3 regions of the Microbacterium sp. LWO12-1.2 genome follow, and region 3 is predicted to be linked to each of the others. Evidence: predicted binding sites of a transcription regulator. Region 3 holds the regulator's gene; each other region holds the start of a gene.

Region 1 (7,793 bases), 1.0 Mb from region 3:
ACGATCGCGACCGTCTCACCGGGCTGCGCGGCGAAGCTGATCCCGGTGAGCACCGGGGAGTCGGCTCCGGGGTACGTGAACTCGACGCCGTCGAGCGCCACGGATCCTGGCACGGGGAACTCGGTGACGCCGTTCTCCGGGCGGACGAGGGTCGACTCGGAGTCGAGCACCTCGCCGATGCGTTCGGCCGAGACCGCAGCGCGCGGGATCATCATCGCCATGAAGCTCGCCATGATGACGCCGCCCATGATCTGGCCGATGTACTGCATGAAGGCGAACAGCGTGCCCACCTGGACCGTGCCGTTGTTGACCTCGATGCCGCCGAACCAGATGACCGAGACGACGGTGACATTGAGGATGAGCATGAACAGCGGGAAGAGCAGCACGAACAGCGACCCGACCTTGCGCCCGACGTCCATGATGTCGGTGTTCGCGCCGCGGAAGCGCTCTTCCTCGATGCGCTCGCGCACGAAGGCGCGCACGACGCGGACGCCAGTGAGCTGCTCGCGCATGATGCGGTTGACGTTGTCGAGCTTGCCTTGGTAGGTGCGGAACAGGGGAACCATGCGCCCGATCACCAGAGCGGCGAGCAGCAGCAGCAGCGGCACCGAGACGGCGATGAGCCAACTCAGGCCTGCGTTGGTCTGGATGGCGAAGATGATGCCGCCGATCGCGAGCAGCGGTGCCGTGACGAGCATGGTCGCGCCCATCATGGCGAGCATCTGCACCTGCTGCACGTCGTTCGTGTTGCGGGTGATGAGCGAGCCGGCGCCGAACTGCGACACCTCACGCTCGGAGAAGCCGCTGACCTTGCCGAAGACATCGGCACGGATGTCACGGCCGGCGCCCATCGCTGCACGCGCCGCGAAGTAGGTCGCGGTGACCGAGGCGACGATCTGCCCCAGGGACACGGCGAGCATGAACAGACCCGTGCTCCAGATGTAGCCGGTGTCACCGAGGGCGACGCCCTTGTCGATGATGTCGGCGTTCAGGCGCGGAAGGTAGAGGGTCGCTGCCACACTCGCGAGCTGGAAGACCAGCACGGCGAGCAGCAGCCATCGGTATCGAGAGAGATAGCGGAGGAGGAGTTTTCCCAGCACAGGCGGACTTTCTAGGAAGGATGAATCGGCGGATTTCTCGGCTGACGGATGCCGACCGACAATCGGCCACAAGAAAGAGTGCCACGAAGCGCCGACATTCGTATCCCCCTATCGGGGGACCTTCGCTGACAGCGAACCATTCTCCGGTGCGGCCAGAGGTTTCTGCACCCTGCCGAACAACCTGGCACCTCGCGCCGGAATCGCGCCCGCATTCGACGACAGATGCCATCTCCCTCAGCATCCTCCGGCCCGAGGGCGACTCCGCGGCGACTCAGAAGAGCGGATGCCGTGGCACGTAGTTCCGCGCGTCCGCACCCGCGTCCGGCCCCAGCTCGGCGAGCGTCGCGGGCTGCCAGCGGGGGTTGCGGTCCTTGTCGACCAGCTGCGCGCGGATTCCTTCGACGAGGTCGGGGTGCTCGTTCACGAACCAGAGCACGCGGCGGTACTCCCCCTCCAGCGCAGCGCGGAGGCCCGATGCCGCGCGCGCCTCGCGCACCGCGTCGAGCGTCACCACGAGGCCGGTCGGAGCGAGCCCTTCGAGCAGGTCGGCGATGGCAGCGGCATCCGTGGTGCCCTGCGCGTGGAGTCGTTCGACGATCTCCTCCACGGTCGGCGCCGAGAAGGCTTCGTCGATCGCGGGGCGCAGGCCGGGCAGAGTCGACGGTTCCGGGGTCTCATCGAACAGCAGCACGATCTCGCTGGGACCGGTGGGGTCGGCACGGAAGGCGAGAGCCTCCCGGAGGGCATCGAGTCGGTCGGACGGCACGACATGGTCCGCGAAACCGAGGTACACGGCATCCGCTCCGTTCATGGTCTGACCGGTGAGGCCGAAGTACTCCCCGAACCGGCCGGGTGCCCGACCGAGCAACCAGGTACCGCCGACGTCCGGCGTGAAGCCGATACGGGTCTCCGGCATCGCCAGCTTCGATCGTTCGGTGACGATGCGGATCGCCGCGTGTCCGGCGAGTCCGATGCCGCCGCCCATCGTGATGCCGTCGGCGAGGGCGACGACCGGCTTGGGGTACTCGGCGATCAGTGCGTTGAGCGCGTACTCGGCGCGGAAGAACTCCGCCGTCTCCTCCGCGCGTCCACCCACGATCTGGGCATGCAGTGCGCGCACGTCCCCGCCCGCGCACATGCCGCGCTCGCCCTCTCCGTCGATCAGGACGATCTGCACATCGGTGTCGTCGCGCCAGGCGTGGAGGGTCCGGGTGAGGATCTCGATCATGCCGAGATCGAGGGCGTTGATCGCCTCAGGGCGGTTGAGCGTGAGTCGGCCAAGGGCTCCTTCCGTGCGGACGAGGACACGGGGAGCAGGCGCGGATTCGGTCACGGGAGCCAGGCTACTCCGATCCCGCGACGCCGGAATCCGCATGAAATACGCGATCCGACCGCTTTTCCGGCAGGATAGAGGGAAGTGCCCAATGCAAGGAGAGGTCGCGGATGCCCGACGGACAGGTGCTCGAGTTCACACATGTGACGAAGCGCTTCAATGAGGTGACCGCCGTCTCGGACCTCTCTGCCCGTGTCGAGCCCGGTGCAGTCACTGCTTTCCTCGGCCCTAATGGGGCCGGTAAGACCACGACGCTGCGCATCCTGCTCGGTCAGGTGCGAGCCACATCCGGCACCGCCACGATCGGGGGAACGCCGTTCGCGGAGCTCCGCCAGCCGCTGCGCACCATCGGCTCCGTGCTCGAGGAGACGGCCTACCGCCCTCGTCGCACGGCCAGTCGGCAGCTGACGATCGCCGCGAAGGCGAACGGCATCCCGCTGGCGCGCGTCGATGAGGTCCTCGCGCTGGTCGGGCTCGACGGCGAAGGCGATTCGCGCATCGGCGGCTTCTCGCTCGGCATGCGTCAGCGGCTGAGCGTCGCGCACGCACTGCTCGGAGACCCCGGTGCGCTCGTCTTCGACGAACCGGCGAACGGTCTCGATCCCGAAGGGATCCGGTGGATGCGTCTGCTGATGCGCCGCCTGGCGGATGAGGGCCGTACCGTCCTCGTCTCCTCGCATGTGCTCAGCGAGGTCGAGCAGGTCGCCGACAACGTCCTCGTGCTCTCGAAGGGCCAACTGGTGCTCTCCAGCGGCATCGAGAAGCTCGCCGACCCCACGGCCGGCTCGGTCGTGGTGGATGCCGTGGACCGCGCCGCGCTCACAACTGCACTCTCGACCGCAGGCTTCGACGTGGAGGTGCTGCGCTCCGGCCTCACCGTGCGCGGAGGAGACGCAGGCACCGTCGGCGCCGTCGCCGCTGAGGCCGGCATCGCTTTGAGCACGCTCGTGCAGCGCGGTCCGACACTGGAAGACGTGTTCATCGAGCTGGTCCGCGGCGGCAAGCTCGAGGCGCGCGCTTCGGCCGCTGCGTCGCAGCTCGCACTCGCACCGACCTTCGCAGTGGCGCCCGATGCCGATTCCTCTGCAGAGGCCGAGTCGGCGGATGCCGAAGCTGCGGATGCCAGCGACACCGTGGACACCGGCGGAGACGCGGACGTGGATGCCGGGGATGCCACTCTGATCGCTGAGATCGCCGCGGTCTCGGCCGTGTCGGCCGCAGTGTCGGAGACGGCTCCTGCGGATCCTGCTGCGGCCGCGGCGATCGCCGCAGGCGGCGATCCTGCGCACGACGAGCAGCACGACGAGCAGGCGTTCTCCGACGAGGACGCGATCGCTGTCGCAGCCGTGGAAGAGGTCGCGGAGAGCATCCGTGCGTCGGAGGGCGCGCAGCGCTCGCCCGTCGAGCTCGACGCCGATGCCGACACCATCGAGGAGAACGCGTTCGCGCAGATCGCCGTCGATGAGGCCGTCGCCGCTGACGAGGCCCTCGCCGAGTCGGACGAGGCTCCGTCCGACTCCGCCGCCCCCTCATTCGACGAGATCCTGTTCGGCACGGCGGCTCCCGCCTCTGCTGCATCGACGCCGTCCGACGCGGACGACGAGCCCGTGCACGACGTCAGCCAGATCTTCGCCGACCGCGATGATGACGCGAGCAGCTCCGACCAGGAACACGCTGCGGTCGAGAACCACGAGGAGCCGACTCCGACCCCCGTCGATGCCCCCGTGGCCTCCGACGAGGACTCCGCTGACGAGGACGCGGCAGACGGGGACTCCGAGGGGATCGAGATCTTCGCCGACCTCCACGGTGAGAACGAGTCGGAGTCCGAGGATGCGGCAGACGAGGACTCCACGTCCGACGGCGCGGCTCCTGTGGGCGAGCAGTCCGATGAGGACCCCCGCTCCGCTGCGGTGAGCTCGATGCTCGCCGCCGCGGCCCGCGCCTACTACGAGGACGAGCCGAAAGACTATCCGCTCGGCGCCGAGACATCTGAGGCGTCCGACGCCGAGCAGCCAGGCGCCTCCGAGGAGCCGACCTCGTGGAGCGTCGCATCGACCGGCGTCATCGACACCGTGCCCGCCGCGGCACCCGTCGAGCAGGATGAGGACGGTGCCCCGGCATCCGACGAGCATCACCACGACGGTGAGCACCACGAGGGCGAGCACCACGAGGGCGAGCACCACCACGACGGCGAGCATCGTCAGGACTGACGCACACTCCGCTCAGACAGGGAAGAAGCCCTCCGCGACCTTTCGGTTGCGGAGGGCTTCTCCGTGTCATCTGGCCTGTCAGGCGGGCCGAGGGCGGATGACCGGACGACGGCTGCCCTTCGACACGGGAGTCGGCGCTGTCGCCACGATCTCCTCGACATCGGCCGCCTCGGTCGAGACCTCGAGACGCAGGGCCTGTGTGAGCGAGAGCCCGTGACGGGTCGTGAGGATCAGGCGCCGGTACTGCGCGTCTCCGTCCAGGTCGATCACGACGCTCGGCCGGCGGCGACGGATCAGCACGAAATCGAGGCTGCCAGCGGCCTTCCAGCTTCCGGCCGCGAGGACCCCTGGGATGTGCGTGCCGGGATTCGGCACGCCTCGCAGCCAGGTCCACGCATCGTCGGTCAGCTGCACCTTGGTGATGGTCTCGCGTGCGATCCGGAGATTCTCGCGGTGGAAGGTCGCGGCACGCTCGATCGGCGAGAGCACGACCTCCAGTTGCGTCTGATCCAACAGCAACGTCACCATGACTCCAGTCTGCCAGCGCGGTGCTGCCAGTTGTCTGGAAGTTGCTCACAGGAACGCAACGATCCATTGTCGGAACCCACCATCCGGAAGGCGCACCCGCCGACCTCACCTGTGGATAACTTCCTCCGAGTGTCGTACATATGTTCTAGGCTAGCAGCATGTCAGAGACCCCCACCGACCACGTCGAACAGCGCGCGGCGCTGCTCGACGCGTGGGTGGAGAAGCGTCGACAGATCGCCATACTCGAATCCGAAGCAGCCGAGCTGCTCGTCGATCGACTGCACCTGGGCGACGCCGACACGCGTGAGAACCCCTACCACCGCGACATGATCCACCGGTCGATGGTCGCCGAGTACTCCGCTGCCGGCCACGTCTCGCAGGGCAGCATCGAGTACGCGTTCTCGGACGCCGCCTTCCTCGACTCCGATCACCCCGCTGCGCGCGAGTCCTTCCGTCAGGGCGCGATCACGGCCGCGCATGTGCGTGAGATCGTCCGCGCCGGTGCGATCGTGCGGGAGGCCGTCCGCGAGGGGAGAACGGAAGCCGGGGCGCTGGGCCTCTACGACGCCGCAGCGGTGCTCGTCGCCGAGCAGGACACTCCGGCGCGCACCCGCGCCCTGGTGCGCCAGATCGCTGCAGCGCTGGCCGGCGAGACGCTGGTCGGCCGGCATCGCCGCGCCTCTGCCGAGAGAAGCGTCACGATGCGTTCCGTCGACGATGGACTCGCGTTGATCACGGTCGTGCTCCCCGAACACCTGGCCGCCGCGATCATGGACCGGCTCACGCGCCTCGCACGTCAGGTGATCGCCGCGCGCGACGACGTCGAATCAGTTCCCCACCACGACGTGCTCGCCCCCGACGACCTCGACTCCGGAGAGAACCCGATCTTCCCCGAAGACCTCGACTGGAGTGATCCGAGCATCGACGAGTGGGCAATCTTCGGCGAACGAGACACCTTCACCACCGACCCGCTCCCCGAGCCCGGTCCTGTCGTGGTCCCGGCCGATACGCGGACGATGGACCAGGTGCGCACGGATCTGCTGACCGACCTGCTGCTCGCGTCCGACCCCACTGAGGCAGCCGGCGGGGGCATCGATCAGATCCAGGCGCACATCCAGGTGACGGTCGCCGCCACGACCCTCACCGGAGCCGATGACCGCCCTGCCGAGCTCGACGGCTTCGGCCCGATCGATCCCGACATCGCCCGCGACCTCGCCGGGCGCAATGGGGGCTGGTCCCGTCTCTTCCTCGATCCGACCGGGATGGTCACCGAGACCGACACGTACAGTCCGACCGAAGGCATGCGTCGGTTCCTGCGGGCTCGCGACCAGCACTGCCGCTTCCCCGGGTGCCGTATGCCGGTGCACCGCTGCCAGATCGATCACAACCACGACCACGCGCGAGGCGGGTGCACCAGCTTGTCCAACCTCAGTCACTTCTGCACCGGGCACCACGTGCTGAAACATCCCGATATCGACGAGCGCCATCGATGGACCGCGCGACAGCTTCCCGACCGGAGCCTCGATTGGGTCAGTCCGCTCGGTCGGCACTACAGCGATGCGCCGCCGCGCCGGGTGATGTTCGTCTGAGGGCGGTCAGGCCCGAGCAGCTGCCGCCGCCTCGGCCGCGACCGGAAGTGCGGCCTCGATGCGCTGCAGTTCCTCCTCGCCGTGTGCAGCGGTGAGGAACCAGGCCTCGAAGACGCTCGGCGGAAGCGCGATGCCCTGCTCGCGCAGCGAGTGGAAGAACGGGGCGTAGCGGAACGACTCCTGCGCCTGGGCCTCTGCGTAGTCGCGCGGGGCGGAAGCGCGGAACGACGCATTGAACAGGTTCCCGGCCTTCGCGACCGCGTGGGTGACGCCGGCACCGGCGAGAGCGGCGTCGAGCGCGGTGGAGACCCTGTCAGCAGCGGCGTCGACCGTGGCGTAGACCTCGGGCGTCGCCAGACGCAGCGTCGCCAGCCCCGCCGCGACCGAGAGCGGGTTCCCCGACAGCGTTCCAGCCTGGTAGACCGGCCCCAGCGGGGCGAGCAGGTCCATGACCTCGGCACGCCCTCCGAGCGCGGCCAGCGGCATCCCTCCGCCGACGACCTTGCCGAAGGTGACGATGTCGGGAAGATACTCCTCCCCCGCGGCAGCCTGCAGGCCCCAGAAACCGGCGGGATGCACCCGGAAGCCGGTGAGCACCTCGTCGAGGATCATCAGGGCCCCGTGCGCGTGGGCGGTGTCGGCGATCAGGCGGTTGAAGCCGGGCAGCGGAGCGACCACGCCCATGTTCGCCGCAGACGCCTCCACGATGACCGCCGCGATGCGAGGGCCATGCTCGGCGAAGACCGCCGCGAGAGCGTCCGGGTCGTTGTAGCCGATCACGAGCGTCTGCGCGGCGATCGGTGCGGGCACTCCGGCCGAGCCGGGCAGCGCCAGCGTCGCGACACCGGAGCCGGCCTCTGCGAGGAGCCCGTCCGAGTGCCCGTGATAGTGCCCGGCGAACTTCACCAGCAGGTCTCTGCCCGTGGCACCGCGCGCCAGGCGGATCGCCGTCATCGTCGCCTCGGTGCCTGTCGACACCAGGCGCACGCGCTCGATCGGACGCGTCTCGCCGAAGCGCACGCGCTCCGCGATC
Region 2 (7,793 bases), on a different contig from region 3:
TCTGGGTCTCGCCGACGCCGCGCTCGAAGACGCGCATCCGCACGTGCCCGATGCCGTCGCGGACCAGCGGTTCGCCTGGCACCACGAACTCGACATTCGCTCCCGCCGGCGGCGCGGGCTCCAGCACGGGCGCGCGGTGCAGTTCGAGGGTGGCGAGCTCCTGATCAGAAGCGATCGCGACGACGACATGCGGGTTGCCGACGTCGATCCCGAGTCCCGGTCGGGTGACAGCGAGGCCCTCCACGTTCACGAGCGGATCGTCACCGGAGAGTCGCCAGCGACCGAGATCCACCTGATAACCGGTTTCGCTGCGGGTGACGTCACGCACACCTGCACGGGTGCCGATCGGGAGCGTCGAACCGGGCTCGATCGAGGCGAGGCCCGATCGCACCAGGTAATGCGCGAACACGCGGATGCCGTTGCCGCACATCTCCGCAATGGATCCGTCCGCGTTGCGATAGTCCATGAACCATTCGGCATCCGGCTCCTCGGCGAGAGCGGCAGCGCCGACGTCGATCGCCGAAGAACGGACCACCCGAAGAACGCCGTCGGCACCGATCCCGAAATTCCGATCGCAGAGCACCGCCACTTGCTCGGCGGTGAGGTCGAGCTCCCCGTCGGGGTCGGCGATGATCACGAAATCGTTGCCCGTGCCGTGTCCTTTGGTGAATGCGACCATGCGCCCAGTCTAGAGTTCGCGTCTATGCGTCAGCGATCAGCCGCTTGCCGGTGTTGGACACGGTGAACCGCTCGTACCCGAGCCGATCGTAGAACCCCAGCACCTCGTCGTTGCCGCCCCGGACCATCAACTGCACCTTCGGGCAGCCCATGGCAAGAAGAAGCCGTTCCGCCTCCGCGACGAGCCTTCGTGCGATCCCCTGCCCGCGATGAGCATCCGCGGTGGCGAGGTAGTACAGCCAGCCGCGATGACCGTCATAACCCGCCATCACCGTTCCGATGATGCGCTCGGCATCCGCGCTCTCCAGCGCCGCAATGCCGGCGACGAGAAAGAGCTCGGGCTGCACAGACATCTTGCGCTCGATGTCGAGGCGAGGATCATTCCACGGGCGGGTGAGGCCCGCTTCTTCCCACAGCGAGACCACGCCCTCTGTGTCCTGCGGTTGGAATGCGCGAATCCGCCAGTTCATCGTGGACCTTCCCGCCGGGCCTCGGATCCGGCGCATCCGAGTCTAGAGGCGCTTCGCGCACCCTTCAGTCGCGGACGACCCGGTATCTCCCGCACATGAAGTTGCGGTTGCGTGCCACTTCCAGAAGCTCGAGGTCGAGTGTTCGAGGAAGCAACGGCGCACCTGATCCCAGCGTCACCGGGGCGTACTGCACCCAGATCTCATCGATCAATCTCGCATCGGAGAACTGGCCGACCAGCTCTCCCCCACCGACGACCCAGAGATCTCGTTCACCGGCCGCAGCAGACATCTCGGCGTGCACCGCACGGACGTCGCCACGCACGAACCGGACGTCGGCGCCGTCGGGAACGGGCAACTCACGATGCGTGAACACCCAGGTCGGCTGCGCGTACCCCCAGGGCTCGCCTTCGGTGTGGCGAAGCACCCACTCGTAGGTGGACGCCCCCATCGCCAAGGCTCCGATGCTCTTCTCGAACTCGGCGTAGGCCATCGGTCCGTTCTGGTCGATGTCCTGCTTCAGCAGCCAGTCGAGGGAGTGCTCGGCGGTCGCGATGAATCCGTCGAGGCTGGACGCGGTGTAGTAGGAGGTGGTCATGGCTCCAGCGTCGCACCGGCGTCGGACATCCGCCAGGATCAGCGCGCGAGCAGCCCTGCCGGATCGACAGGATGCTCATGCCACTCGAGGTCGGGATAGCGCTTGAACCAGGACACCTGGCGCCTCGCGTAGCGGCGGGTGAGCGACTGTGTCTGCGCGATCGCCTCGGATTCGCTCATCGTTTCGTTGAGCTGTCCGAGGGCCTGCGCGTATCCGATGGCGCGACTGGCGGTCACGCCGTGCTCGAGGCCCTGCTCGCGGAGGGTGACGACCTCGTCGACGAGGCCCGTCGCCCACATACGGTCGACCCGTGCATCGAGTCGCTCGACGAGTTCCGCCCGATCGACACGGAGGCCGATCAGTCGGGTGCGCGGATGCCACACCACCGGCTTCTCAGGAAGGGCAGCGCCATGGGTCTGGGCCCCCTGTTCGATGACTTCGAGTGCGCGGATGATCCGTCGCCCGTTCTTCGGGTCGATCCGCGCGGCCGTCTCCGGATCGAGGACGCGAAGCCGCTCCAGCAGCACTGCTGTCCCGGCTTCCTCGAGCTCATTCTCCAGTCGCGCCCGGACCACCGCGTCACGCGGGGGAAAGCGGAAGTCGAAGACCACGCTGGACACGTACAGTCCGGAGCCGCCCACCAGGATCGCGTCACCGCCGCGAGCGTGGATGTCGGCGATCGCCGCCCGCGCGAGCGGCTGATACCAGGCGACGGCAGCCTCCTCGGTGACCTCGCGCACGTCGAAGAGATGATGCGGGATGCCTCGGCGCTCCTGCGGTGCCAGCTTCGCCGTGCCGATGTCCATGCCGCGATAGAGCTGCATGGCATCGGCGTTCACGACCTCGGCCGGATTGCCGTTCGCTCTGAGTGACTCGGCGAGATCGAGTGCAAGGTCGCTCTTGCCTGTTCCGGTCGCACCGACGATCGCCCAGAGACGCGGACCGTCGGCGGGCGAACCGATCCCTTCGACGGGGCTGGTCACCGAGGTGGAATCAGACACCGATGCGGAGCGTGGGCAGTCCGAGCACGACCGCGCGGGGAGCTCCGTCGCCGGACGGGGCGGGAACCGCGCAAGATTCGGACTGCGAGCGATCCCACGCGTCGCCGCCGCGCGTGCGGCGGATCTGCAGGGGCTTTCCGGTCGGGTCGTCAGCAAGCAGGTGGAACGGCGCGGCGTGGGTGATCGTCACGGTGACGACATCACCGGGACGAGGGAGGTCGGAGCCCGGAGTCACCTCGAAGTGCACGAGGCGGTTGTCCTCGGCCCGACCGGTGAGACGGTGCGTCTCCGCGTCCTTCTTGCCCTCGCCCGTCGACACCAGCACCCGGACCTCGCGACCGACCTGCTTCTGGTTCTCCTCGAGTGAGATGCGCTCCTGCAGGGCGATGAGCCGGTTGTAACGTTCCTGGACGATCTCCTTCGGCACCTGATCTTCCATCGTCGCCGCGGGGGTGCCCTCACGAATGGAGTACTGGAAGGTGAATGCCCGGAGAACCGCGACTGTTCGACGACGCGCATGGTGTCTTCGAAGTCCTCGTCCGTCTCGCCGGGGAAGCCCACGATGATATCGGTGGTGATCGACGCCAGCGGGATGCGCTCGCGCACGCGGTCGAGGATGCCGAGGAACCGCTCGCTGCGGTACGAGCGGCGCATCGCCTTCAGGATGCGGTCGCTGCCCGATTGCAACGGCATGTGCAGTTGCGGCATCACGGCCTCGGTCTCGGCCATTGCGTCGATCACGTCGTCGGTGAAGGCCGCGGGATGCGGGCTCGTGAACCGGATGCGCTCCAGGCCGTCGATCTCGCCGGCGGCACGCAGGAGCTTTCCGAATGCGTGGCGGTCACCGAACTCGACGCCGTACGAGTTGACGTTCTGTCCGAGGAGGGTGACCTCGATCGCTCCGTCGTCGACGAGGAGGCGGATCTCGTTCAGGATGTCGCCAGGGCGGCGGTCCTTCTCCTTGCCACGCAGGCTCGGCACGATGCAGAACGTGCAGGTGTTGTTGCAGCCGACCGAGATCGACACCCAACCACTGTGCGCCGAGTCCCGCTTGGTCGGCAGCGTCGACGGGAAGACGTCGAGCGACTCCAGGATCTCGAGCTCGGCTTCACCGTTGTGGCGCGCGCGTTCGAGCAGGCCGGGAAGAGAACCCATGTTGTGGGTGCCGAAGACGACGTCGACCCATGGCGCCTTGTCGAGCACGGCCTGCTTGTCCATCTGAGCCAGACAGCCGCCCACAGCGATCTGCATGCCATCTTTGCGACGCTTGACCGACGCGAGGTGCCCGAGAGTGCCGTAGAGCTTGCCCGCAGCGTTGTCGCGCACCGCGCAGGTGTTGATGATGACGACATCGGCCTCGGCGCCGTCGACAGCGCGCACGTACCCAGCGCTCTCCAGGGATCCGGAGAGCCGCTCCGAGTCGTGCACGTTCATCTGGCACCCGAAGGTGCGCACTTCGTAGGATCGCTGTCGGCCGTCGACGTCAATGGCCGCCGACGAAGCGCTGATGATCGTCGGTTCGCTGCGCGGGATAGTCATGGTCATCCCATTGTACGAGCGCTCCGACGTAGAAGCCCTGCGAACGATGCCGCTCCGTGCGCGCCGACTGAATGAAAGGTGTTCAGTCCGAATCCACGAACCGCACACCGGAGGAGGGCTGCCCGAACGACGCCTCGGTCAGCGCGGTGCGTGCGGCCTTCATCGCGACCGAGCCGTTGTACCCCCGCCGGGACAGCTGCCCGACGAGCCGGCGAAGGGCGGTGTCATGATCGAGGCGCGACAATGACCGCGCCTTCGTACGGGCGAAGTCCAACGCGCGTTCGTCGTCATCGTCTGGAACCTCGTCGAGCGCCGCTGCGATGACGTCGCGCGGGATGCCCCGTTGCGCGAGTGCTCGAGACAGCGCCACCCGCCCCAATCCTTTCCGTTCGACACCGGAGATGACGAGGTGTCCGGCGAGGATCGCATCATCCAGGTACCCGCGCCGGCAGAAGTCGTCGATCACGTCGTCGATCTGCGAAGACTCGAGCGAATATCCCTTCAGCACAATTCGGGACTCGGAGACCGAGAGCGATCTGGTGCGCAGTTTTCGAACCAGCGCCTCCTCGGCGACCTTCCGGGTCTCCTCAGGATCAGGGGTCTGACTCTCCGCACCCTCGGCGTCGGATGTTCCCTCTCCCGAATCCGCGTGTGGGTGCAATGCCCGCAGACGCGGAGCCGTGTGCCGCTCTGCGGTGCCGCGAGCGGGATGCCGATCGCTCGGCGCGCCCTGGTCTCGCCCTCCGGAAGACGCCTCCGACGCTCTCTTCGCGCCGAAGAGCGGAATGACGGGGGCGAGACGATCCACGATTCCGCCCGCTTCGCCCCCGTTCTCACCGATCATGATCAGGCCGGTCGACGCTCTGCGAGCTCGTCTGCCGCAGCAGCAGCCGCCGGCGCCGCCGCACCGATACCGAGCTTCTGCTTGATCTGAGTCTCGATCGCCAGAGCGATGTCAGGGTTCTTGAGGAGGAACGTGCGCGCATTCTCCTTGCCCTGACCGAGCTGGTCGCCGTCGTATGTGTACCAGGAGCCCGACTTCTTCACGATGCCGTGCTCGACGCCGAAGTCGATCAGGCTTCCCTCACGGGAAATGCCGATGCCGTACAGGATGTCGAACTCGGCCTGCTTGAACGGCGGAGCCATCTTGTTCTTCACGACCTTGACCCTGGTGCGGTTTCCGACAGCGTCGGTGCCGTCCTTCAGAGTCTCGATACGACGGATGTCGAGCCGCACCGATGCGTAGAACTTCAGCGCCTTGCCGCCGGCAGTCGTCTCCGGCGATCCGAAGAAGACGCCGATCTTCTCACGCAGCTGGTTGATGAAGATCATGGTGGTGTTGGTCTGGTTCAGGCCACCGGTGAGCTTGCGCAGCGCCTGCGACATGAGGCGAGCCTGCAGACCCACGTGCGAGTCGCCCATCTCACCCTCGATCTCGGCACGAGGCACAAGCGCCGCCACGGAGTCGATGACGATGAGGTCGATGGCGCCGGAACGCACGAGCATGTCGGCGATCTCGAGCGCCTGCTCTCCGGTGTCGGGCTGCGAGACGAGAAGGGCATCGATGTCGACGCCGAGCTTCGCCGCGTAGTCGGGGTCGAGCGCGTGCTCGGCGTCGATGAAGGCGGCGATGCCGCCTGCGCGCTGCGCGTTGGCGATCGCGTGCAGCGTGAGCGTCGTCTTACCGGACGACTCAGGGCCGTAGATCTCGACGATGCGGCCACGCGGAAGGCCGCCCACTCCGAGGGCGACGTCGAGGGCGATGGAGCCGGTGGGGATGACGGCGACGGGTGCGCGGTCATCGCTGCCCAGCCGCATGACCGAGCCCTTTCCGAACTGCCGGTCGATCTGAGCGAGGGCTGTTTCCAGGGACTTCTCGCGGTCGGCGGGTGATGGCATGATGTGCTTCCTTCTGCTCGCGTGGTGCCGCCTGTAGGCTGTCGCGGCCGACCCGGCTGGGACGAACTCTCCGACAAGGCGTATGGCTCTGAGCCATGTCTTCACCGTAGGAGGGGCCTCCGACATCGTGTCGGCGAACCCGCGAACTGTGGAGAGACAAGTCTCGAAACCATCTGTGCAGAAGACTACGCCCGCTTCGAACAGATATTCGACGACACGCCGCAATCGGAACGTCGTCGCCCGCACGCATGGATCAGAACGAGATCGAGTCAGCGCTTGCGCGGCTCCAGACGGCCGGCGCCGTAGCGGCGCTCCGGCGGCACATCCATCTCCTCGCAAAGAGCGAGCCAGATGTCACGCGGTGGCAGCCCCAGATCGAGCGCTTCCAGGGCCGTCCGGCCACCGAGAGCGGTGAGCACCAGATCGTTCAGCAACGACGAAGCGCGCCCCGAGAACTCGCCTTCGACGGCGCGAAGAAACTCACTGCGACGCATCGAGGTTCCGGCGTCGACTCAGTGGAGGGAGAGCTGCGGCTCGATCGATGCAACGAGGTCGTCCGGGACGACGTCCGGGAAGACCTGGATTCCCTCAAGGACCGAGATGCGATCGCCTACTTCGCGCATGATCGTCGAGATAGGCACATCGAGTGCATCGGCGACGGACGCGAGGATCTCGCTGGACGCCTCTTTCTGCCCGCGCTCGACCTCACTGAGGTAACCGAGTGCTACCGAGGCTTTGCCCGCTACCTGACGAAGGGTACGGCCCTTCTGCAGGCGGAAGTCCCTGAGCACATCGCCGATTTCCTGTCGAACAAGAATCATCAGAACCCCCTCTCCATCGCCATCCCCGGAATCCTCCGAGGGATCGCCAGTCTAACCCGACCTGACTCCATTAAATCTACTGTTTCTCGCTGTGGTTTCGTTGTGAAGGACCTTGACAAGGGACGTGGTGTGAGCCGCACACCATCGACAACAGCGATCCGATGACTGCTATTCCCGGAGCACGGCCAACGCGGACGAGAGCGCGGCGTCGACCGACTGCTGGCGAACGGCCGCCCGGTCCCCCTCGAAGACGAACATTCGGGAGATCTTGATCCCGGAGCGACGACGCCGATGTGCACCGTACCCACCGGTTGACCGTCCGGCGAATCCGGTCCGGCGATACCGGTGGTCGCGATGCCGACGTCCGCCGGAAACCCTGCGACCGAGAGCGCACGACGCACGCCGTCAGCCATCTGCAGCGCCACTTGGGGATGCACCGGTCCATGCTCCTCGAGCAGCTCGGCGTCGACCCCGAGCAGCGTGTGCTTGACCGGAGTGGCGTAGGCCACGATGCCTCCGCGGAAGACATCGGAAGCGCCGGGCACGGACACGATCTCCGCCGCGATCGCGCCACCCGTCAGGGACTCGGCGACGCCGAGACTCAGCGCGCGCGCCCGCAGCACCTCGAGAAGCGCAGCGGCGTTCGCCGTCGTCATGAGGTCTGCTGGTCCTGGCGACCACCGCGGACCTGCGCGACGATGTAGTCGACACCGCTGGCCACCGTCAGGACCAGCACGGCGGCCATCAGCACCGCCGTGATGAGAACCCAGATGTCGAGGCCGATCAGCAC
Region 3 (7,793 bases):
GGGCGTGCCAACCTCAGCGACGGGTACGCGTTCATCAAGGGCAACGAGGTCTTCCTCGACTCGGTGCACATCCCGGAGTACTCCCAGGGGCATTGGACGAACCACACCGCCAAGCGCGTGCGCAAGCTGCTGCTGCACCGTGAGGAGATCGCGAAGCTGGCGCACGCCGTCTCGGCGGGTGGATACACGCTGATCCCGCTCAAGCTCTACTTCTCCGACGGTCGGGCCAAGGTCGAGATCGCTCTGGCGAAGGGAAAGCGCGAGTACGACAAGCGTCAGACCCTGCGCGAGCGCCAGGACACCCGCGAGGCCGATCGGGCCATGCGGCTCCGCAATCGCGTCGGAGAATAGTCCGCCGACCCCGGGATCAGAGCTGGGGACGGAATCCGAAGACGCGACCGAGGAACGTCAGCTCCCTCTCCAGGGCGTCGACGACGGTCTCTGCCCGGCGGAAGCCGTGCCCCTCTCCGGGGTAGAGAACGTACTCGTGGTCGATCTCGCGCGCGGCCAATGCGTCACGGATCGCCGCGGACTGCGAGGGCGGAACGACGCGGTCGTCCTCTCCCTGCAGCAGGAGCACGGGCACCTCGATGCGTGCCGCGGAGGAGAGCGGGGAGCGGTCGATGTACAGCTGTTCCGCCTCGGGCAGCGGACCGACCAGGCTCTCGATGTAGTGCGCTTCGAAGTCGTGCGAGTCCTCCGCGAGCATCCGTAGGTCGGAGACGCCGTAGCGACTGATGCCTGCCCCGAACGCGCCACCGCGCACGAGGGCGGAGAGAACTGTCCAGCCCCCGGCGGAGCCGCCGCGGATCGCGATCCGCGCGGGATCGGCCAGCCCGACGTCGGCGAGTCCTCGTGCGGCGGCGATCACGTCGTCGACGTCGACCACGCCCCACTGACCGCGCAGCCGCTCACGGTAGGCGCGGCCGTACCCGGTCGAACCGCCGTAGTTCACGTCGAGCACACCGATGCCGCGGCTCGTGTAGAACGCGACAGCGGCGGATGCGGCTCCGGTCACGTGCGCGGTCGGTCCGCCGTGCACGAGCACGACATAGGGCGGCAGCTCGTCGGCGGGGGCGGAGACGTCCGGGTTCGCCGGCGCGTAGGCGTATGCATGCACCGGACCGTGCGCGCCTTCGATGTCGATCAGTTGCGCGGCGGGCATCCACGCGGGATCCACGCTCTCGCCACCACGCACCGCCGTCACCTCGCCGGAGTCCAGGTCCACGCACCACACGCCAGGGCTCACGCGCGAGCCGTTGCCGGAGAGCAGCACGCGGCTGCCGCTGACATCGTCCACACTCACATGCCCGTCGCAGGGCACGTCCAGCTCACGGACATCGCCATCGGCATCGATCACGACGATGCGGTCGCGTCCGTTCGTGCGCACCGCGACGATCCGCCCGTCGGCGAGCGGCAGGAACCACCGGTTGCCCAGCACCCACAGTCCATAGCCGGTATCGGCATCCGCGGGGGCGATGATCTCGGCGGGGCCGCGTGCGGTAATCCCGTCCAGCTGGATGCGATGCAGGAGCCAGCGCCCGGAGGGGTCATCGGCGTAGAGCAGCGCGTCGTCGGCGATCCACTCGGGTTGCAATGCCGCCTGAGCGGGGAGTGACGCTGCCTCGCGGCCGTCCACGGTCGCGATCCGGAGCGCGGCGGCATCCCACGGCATCCGCTCGCCGCTCCACTCGACCCAGGCGATCCGCGAGCCGTCGGGGGAGAGGGCCGGATGCGCGAAGAAGGAGGGACCTTCGGCGAACACCTGGATCGCGGTCGCATCGTCGGATGCGGAACCGTCCCGGGGGATGCCCACGATCGCTCGTCTATGGGGCGAGGAGGTCAGATCCTCGCGTACTGCGAGCAGGTGGCCATGCTGCCACCGCAGACCGCCGTGCGCGGGGCCTTCGGGCGTCAGCGGCGTGATGTCGCCGTCGCCGGAGCGACGGTAGACGCGCTGATCCCTGGCGTCGACGAAGTACAGGATGCCGTCGGGATCAGCCGTCCACGCCCCTCCGCCGTACTCATGCACTCGCGAACGCGCGCTCCAGGGGCCCTGCAGGACCTCTCGTCCCGTCGATGACCGCACGGTCACTCGACCGCCCTCGGTCGGCACGGACTCGCCCCACCAGATCTCTTCTCCCACGAACCGTGCTCCGTCGAAGCGGGGTGACGAGACGGCGACCGATGCCGCCGAGAAGGGGGAGGGCCAGGACCCGTGGGGCGAAGTCATGCCTCGAGCCTATGCGCGCTGCACTGCCGATGCGCGCCAGGCGATCAGACGGCGCGGAGCACGGCGACGACCTTACCCAGCACCGTGGCCTCATCACCGAGGATCGGTTCGAACGCCGAGTTGCGGGGCAGCAGCCAGGTGTGACCGTCACGTCGGCGGAAAGTCTTGACCGTCGCCTCGTCGTCGAGCATCGCTGCGACGATCTCACCGTTCTCTGCGCTGTTCTGCGAGCGGATGACGACCCAGTCGCCATCGCAGATCGCGGCGTCGATCATCGACTCACCAGACACCTTGAGCATGAAGAGGTCGCCCTTTCCCACGAGCTGACGGGGGAGGGGGAAGATCTCCTCGACCTGCTGCTCCGCGGTGATCGGCACACCGGCGGCGATGCGACCCACGAGCGGCACGAGCGCGGCGTCACCGACCGGCGTCGCCACATCAGCCGGGTTCTCGGTGCTGGAACCGGGAAGATCGATCAGCACCTCCATCGCCCTGGTCTTGCCGGGGTCGCGGCGGAGGTAGCCGCTCAACTCCAGCTGCCCGAGCTGGTGCGTCACGCTGGAGAGCGACTTGAGTCCGACCGCGTCGCCGATCTCGCGCATGCTCGGCGGATAGCCCTGCTGGGCGATAGAGGCCTGGATGACCTCGAGGATCGCCATCTGCTTGGGGCTCAGGCTCTTCCGACGGCGCGTGCGCGGTGCCTCTGGCTCGGGGGCTGAGTTCTCGCTCATCATGCTCCTTCGGTACGCGTTTCCGACGCCGCTCTTCGAATGTCGGAGGCCCGTGGTGGGGTGTTCCTATCGAAACCGTATCCGAGAATCATGCGGATCTGGAAGATCTGTTCGAGCGTGTCGGCGGATTGGCGGCTGCGGTTTCGAAGAAAGCTTGACAGATGTTCGAACTCGAAGATATCTTCGGAACGTAGCTTCGCATTCAGCCCTCCCGGCCGAGTGCAGAATGCGAACGCTACGCCAACTTCCACCGGCCCGTGCGGCAGGTGGCTGATCCTCCCGGTAACGGGGCGACGCAGAGGAGCACACCATGAGCACCATCACCTTCAGCACCGCAGCAGTCATCCCGGCTCGTCCGGCGACGCGTCTTCGGCTGACGGTTCGCGGTCGCCGCGTGCTGCTCGCTCTCGCTGCCCTGCCACTCGCTGCGGGTATCGCCTTCGCCGCGATCAGCGGCGGTAGCGCCCTCGCATCGAACGAGAGCACTGGAACGGTCAGCTTCGAGACGGTCACGGTTCTCCCCGGCGATACGCTGTGGTCGATCGCCAGCGAGATCGCGCCGACCGCCGACCCGCGCGAGGTCATCGGCGAGATCACCCGCCTGAACCTCCTGCAGACCGGCGAGCTGCAGATCGGCCAGTCGCTGTCGATTCCCGCGCAGTACACGAGCTGACGCACTCGAGCGTCACTGCCCCTCTGCCAGAACGCTCTCGGCGTCCCGCCGAGCGTTCTAGCATGGGTAGGGTGACCGCTTCCCTCGATGACCTGCCGCTTCGCGACGACCTCCGCGGGCTGACCCCGTACGGTGCCCCGCAGGCGCCGCTGCCGATCGCCCTCAACGTGAACGAGAACACCCATCCGATTCCCGACGAGGTGGCCAGCGACATCCTCGATGAGATCGCTGTCGCCATCCGTGACGTGAATCGCTACCCCGACCGTGAGTTCACGACCCTCCGTGAGGGTTTCGCTGACTACCTCGGGCACGGTCTCGAGGCGGACGGCATCTGGGCGGGCAACGGATCGAACGAGGTGCTGCAGCACATCCTGCAGGCCTTCGGCGGTCCGGGGCGCACCGCCTTCGGGTTCGCGCCCACGTACTCGATGTATCCGCTGATCGCGCAGGGCACAGGAGCGCGCTGGGTCGGCGGCACTCGCCAACCCGACTACACCATCACGCCGGACGAGGCCGCCGCCCAGGTGCGGGCCGTCGATCCCGACGTCGTGCTGCTCTGCTCGCCGAACAACCCGACCGGTACGCCCCTCGGCCTCGATGTCATCGAAGCGGTGTACGAGGTTGCGCGCGGCGTCGTGGTGGTCGATGAGGCGTACCAGGAGTTTGCCCCGCGCGACGCTCCTTCGGCGCTGTCGCTGCTCGCGGGGCGTCCGCGCCTGGCGGTCTCGCGCACGATGAGCAAGGCGTTCGCCTTCGCCGGTGCGCGGGTCGGCTATCTCGCGGCAGACCCCGGCTTCATCGATGCGCTCCGGCTCGTCCGGTTGCCGTATCACCTGAGCGCACTGACCCAGGCGGCTGCGGTCGCCGCGCTGCGCAACGCCGATGTCATGCTCGGCATGGTCGACGAGATCGTCGAGCAGCGTGACCGGATCACCGCGACCCTCGAGGCACTCGGCTACACGCCGCACGAATCCTGGAGCAACTTCGTGCTGTTCGGCGGAGTGGCCGACCCGAAGGCGACATGGCAGAAGCTCTACGACCAGGGCGTACTGATCCGCGACGTCGGCATCCCCGGCCACCTGCGCGTCACGGCGGGCACCGAGGCGGAGACCACGGCGTTCCTCGAAGCGCTCGCCTCGATAGACTCGGCATCATGAGCAGCCTCGCCCTGACCCCGCGCACCGCGAGCCGCGTGCGCGGCACGTCGGAGTCCACCGTCGAACTCGACCTGAACCTCGATGGAACCGGCGCGAGCCGCATCGACACCTCGGTGCCGTTCTTCGACCACATGCTCACCGCCTTCGCGAAGCACTCGCTGACCGACCTCACAGTGCGGGCGTCCGGCGACACCCACATCGACGCCCACCACACGGTGGAGGACGTGTCGATCGTGCTCGGGCAGGCGATCCTCGAGGCGCTGGGAGACAAGTCCGGCATCTCCCGCTACGGCGACGCCCTGGTGCCGCTCGACGAGGCGCTCGCGCAGGCCGTCGTCGACATCTCCGGCCGTCCCTATCTGGTGCACGAGGGGGAGCCGGTCGGGTTCGAGCACCACCTCATCGGCGGTCACTTCACCGGATCGCTCGTGCGCCACTCGTTCGAGGCCATCGCCTTCAATGCCGGTCTCACCGTGCACGTGCGCGTGCTCGGAGGCCGGGACCCGCATCACATCGCCGAGGCGGAGTACAAGGCGTTCGCGCGCGCATTCCGTCAGGCCAAGGCGCTCGACCCCCTCGTCGAGGGCATTCCGTCGACCAAGGGCGCGCTGTGACGCGCGCCCCGAAGGTCGCGGTCTTCGACTACGAGTCGGGGAACGTGCATTCCGCCGTCAAGGCCCTCGCCGCCGCCGGGGCCGACGCGGTGCTGACGCGCAACCGCACAGAGGCGCTCGAGGCCGACGGCCTTGTCGTGCCCGGCGTGGGAGCGTTCGCGGCGGTGCGGGATGCGTTGCACGCGCACGGGGGCGACGAGATCATCGACCGTCGTCTCGCCGGCGGACGCCCGGTGCTCGGGATCTGCGTCGGCATGCAGGTGCTCTTCGCGCACGGCGTCGAGCGCGGCGTCGACTCGGAGGGCCTCGGTGAATGGCCGGGCGCCGTGACCGAGCTCAACGCGCCCGTGCTCCCGCACATGGGGTGGAACACGGTCAGCCCTGGCGAGAACAGCGTGCTTTTCAAGGGCATCGAGGAGGAGCGCTTCTACTTCGTGCACTCCTACGGCGCGCAGTCCTGGGAGCTCGACGTCATCCCGCCGTTCCCGCAGCCGGTGCTGACGTGGACCACGTACGGCGATCCGTTCCTCGCCGCCGTGGAGAACGGGCCGCTCTCGGCCACGCAGTTCCACCCGGAGAAGTCGGGGGAGGCCGGCATCCAGCTCCTGCGGAACTGGGTCGGCAGCCTCCGCTGAGCCTGAGGAGTTCGACGGCTCAGAAACCGCGGGCGACGGCTGCTGCTGCAGACAGCCACGCCCGCTGGGTGCGCTTGTGCAATGCGCCGTAGCGAAGCGGGCCGTCGACCATCTCGTGATCGAACGGGATGCTCACGACCTCCCGTGACAGGGAGCGGTAGCCGTTGGTGACGTGATCGAGCTCGGCAGCCGTCGCTTTCGGATCGGCCTGGGAGACCACGGCGACGGACTGACGCGCCAGCCGCGCGGACCTCTCGTCTCGTTCCTCGAGTGCCTCGATGAGCAGGGCTCCGGCTTCGGCGTGATCCGCGCGCGTCGTGGTCGCGATCACGAGCTGGTCTGCATGGTCGATCATCCGCAACCACATCGGGTCCGACTCGTCGTTGCCGGAATCGATCACGATCAGTCGGTAGAACTTCGCCGCGACGGAGTGGATCGCGTCGACGTCCGTCGGACTCAGCCGGTTCTCGTGAGCGAGCCTGATCGGCTTCGAGCGCAGCACGTCGTACTTCTCGCGGGGCTGATGGTGCATGAAATGCGCAAGATCAGCGGACTGCGCTCCGGTGCCCAGCAGTCGCTGAGACTCCGGGAGCAGCTCGAGGAGCGTGCGATCGTGCGCTCCCGTGTCGGTGCGCCAGCCCAGCGTGCCACGCGTCTGGTTGTTGTCCCACGCGAGCACTCCGGCGCCGCCGTAGCGGGCGAACACGGCGGAGAGCAGGATGGTCGTCGGGGTCTTCCCGGCGCCCCCTTTGCCGTTCACGACCGCTATCGTGCGCGGTCCTGGCCAGTGCTGACTCACCGCGAGCTCGTCGTCACGAGCCGACTGCTCGTCCGCCGAAGGACGGATGCGCAGGCCGAGGCGGTTGAGCGCGCCGCGGGCGCCCTCACGGGCCGGCTCCTCGGGGCGCTCGGTCTGCAGGAACGAGTCCCGTTCGCGCACCCGCTGCTCACGACGTGATTCCGCCTCGATGTGTGCCGGGGTCGACGGCACAGGCCCAGGCGCCGAGGACGCCGGCACCGAGGGTGCAGGTGCGGGTGGCGCGGATCTGGATGAGGCCGGGACGACAGGCGGCGTCGGTGTCTGAATCCCTGGCGTGGGTGCCTGAAGCCCCGGCGTCGGGGCCGCGGGCATCCGGGGCACGGCCGTCGGTGAGGTCGATGCACCCGCGGGGCCGGGCGCGAGCGGGCGGCGGGGGACGGTGTCGGTGGGGGCCGTGGCCGGCACGGCGACCTGGGATGCCGGTGACGTCCCCGTGGGCGGCGTCACCGGCGCCGGCGGCAGCGGGCGCGGAGGTGCGGATGGCTGCGGGGCGCGGTCTTCGCGGGCCTCTGCACGGGTACGGCGGTACGGCGGCTGAGCCGGTGGCGTGGGTGCCGTCGCCGGCCGCGGAGGAACCGCGGGGGCGTCGGTCGAGAAGAGCGGGACAGACTCGACGAGCGGGGGCTGATCGTCGCGTCGACGCGCGCCGGTACCCGGTGTGGCTTCTTCGTGGGGTCCGGACATGATGACTCAGCCTATCCCGTGCGTTTCCGTCACGTTTCCCCTGCATTTGGAGGGTGACCAGGGTCGCGATACTCTCGGTTCTCGTGCGTCCGTGACGGGTGTGCTCGGACCGCTGATCTGAATCCTCACCTTAGGAACCCATGAACGACTTCGCGCAGTCTCCCTCACTCACGCTTCTCCCGGCCGTCGACGTCGCCGGTGGAAAGGCCGTTCGCCTCACGCAGGGCGAGGCCGGCACCGAGACCA

The links. The regulator LexA, encoded in region 3, represses DNA repair genes until DNA is damaged. The targets are predictions, from matches to a motif close to TCGAACANNTGTTCGA.
Region 1: a site for LexA is predicted at 5,304-5,319, ahead of MRBLWO12_RS13590 (HNH endonuclease signature motif containing protein). Genes of this name have one in related genera too.
Region 2: a site for LexA is predicted at 6,379-6,394, ahead of recA (recombinase RecA). Genes of this name have one in related genera too.

The regions. Positions count from the first base shown of each region.
Region 1 is NZ_JBEGII010000001.1:2,844,007-2,851,799, forward strand. It holds gene MRBLWO12_RS13570 (ABC transporter ATP-binding protein) at 1-1,100, opposite strand, end outside; gene MRBLWO12_RS13575 (enoyl-CoA hydratase/isomerase family protein) at 1,372-2,433, opposite strand; gene MRBLWO12_RS13580 (ATP-binding cassette domain-containing protein) at 2,544-4,643, shown strand; gene MRBLWO12_RS13585 (hypothetical protein) at 4,722-5,171, opposite strand; gene MRBLWO12_RS13590 (HNH endonuclease signature motif containing protein) at 5,330-6,760, shown strand; gene hemL (glutamate-1-semialdehyde 2,1-aminomutase) at 6,767-7,793, opposite strand, start outside.
Region 2 is NZ_JBEGII010000004.1:583-8,375, reverse strand. It holds gene dapF (diaminopimelate epimerase) at 1-679, opposite strand, end outside; gene MRBLWO12_RS19485 (GNAT family acetyltransferase) at 702-1,148, opposite strand; gene MRBLWO12_RS19480 (dihydrofolate reductase family protein) at 1,213-1,743, opposite strand; gene miaA (tRNA (adenosine(37)-N6)-dimethylallyltransferase MiaA) at 1,782-2,705, opposite strand; partial or broken gene miaB (tRNA (N6-isopentenyl adenosine(37)-C2)-methylthiotransferase MiaB) at 2,737-4,283, opposite strand; gene MRBLWO12_RS19465 (regulatory protein RecX) at 4,366-5,127, opposite strand; gene recA (recombinase RecA) at 5,130-6,182, opposite strand; gene MRBLWO12_RS19455 (DUF3046 domain-containing protein) at 6,452-6,676, opposite strand; gene MRBLWO12_RS19450 (helix-turn-helix domain-containing protein) at 6,695-7,003, opposite strand; gene MRBLWO12_RS19445 (CinA family protein) at 7,003-7,659, opposite strand; gene pgsA (CDP-diacylglycerol--glycerol-3-phosphate 3-phosphatidyltransferase) at 7,656-7,793, opposite strand, start outside.
Region 3 is NZ_JBEGII010000001.1:1,799,016-1,806,808, reverse strand. It holds gene smpB (SsrA-binding protein SmpB) at 1-351, shown strand, start outside; gene MRBLWO12_RS08645 (S9 family peptidase) at 368-2,233, opposite strand; gene lexA (transcriptional repressor LexA) at 2,278-2,964, opposite strand; gene MRBLWO12_RS08635 (LysM peptidoglycan-binding domain-containing protein) at 3,275-3,637, shown strand; gene MRBLWO12_RS08630 (histidinol-phosphate transaminase) at 3,700-4,794, shown strand; gene hisB (imidazoleglycerol-phosphate dehydratase HisB) at 4,791-5,408, shown strand; gene hisH (imidazole glycerol phosphate synthase subunit HisH) at 5,405-6,043, shown strand; gene MRBLWO12_RS08615 (MinD/ParA family ATP-binding protein) at 6,063-7,034, opposite strand; gene priA (bifunctional 1-(5-phosphoribosyl)-5-((5-phosphoribosylamino)methylideneamino)imidazole-4-carboxamide isomerase/phosphoribosylanthranilate isomerase PriA) at 7,688-7,793, shown strand, end outside.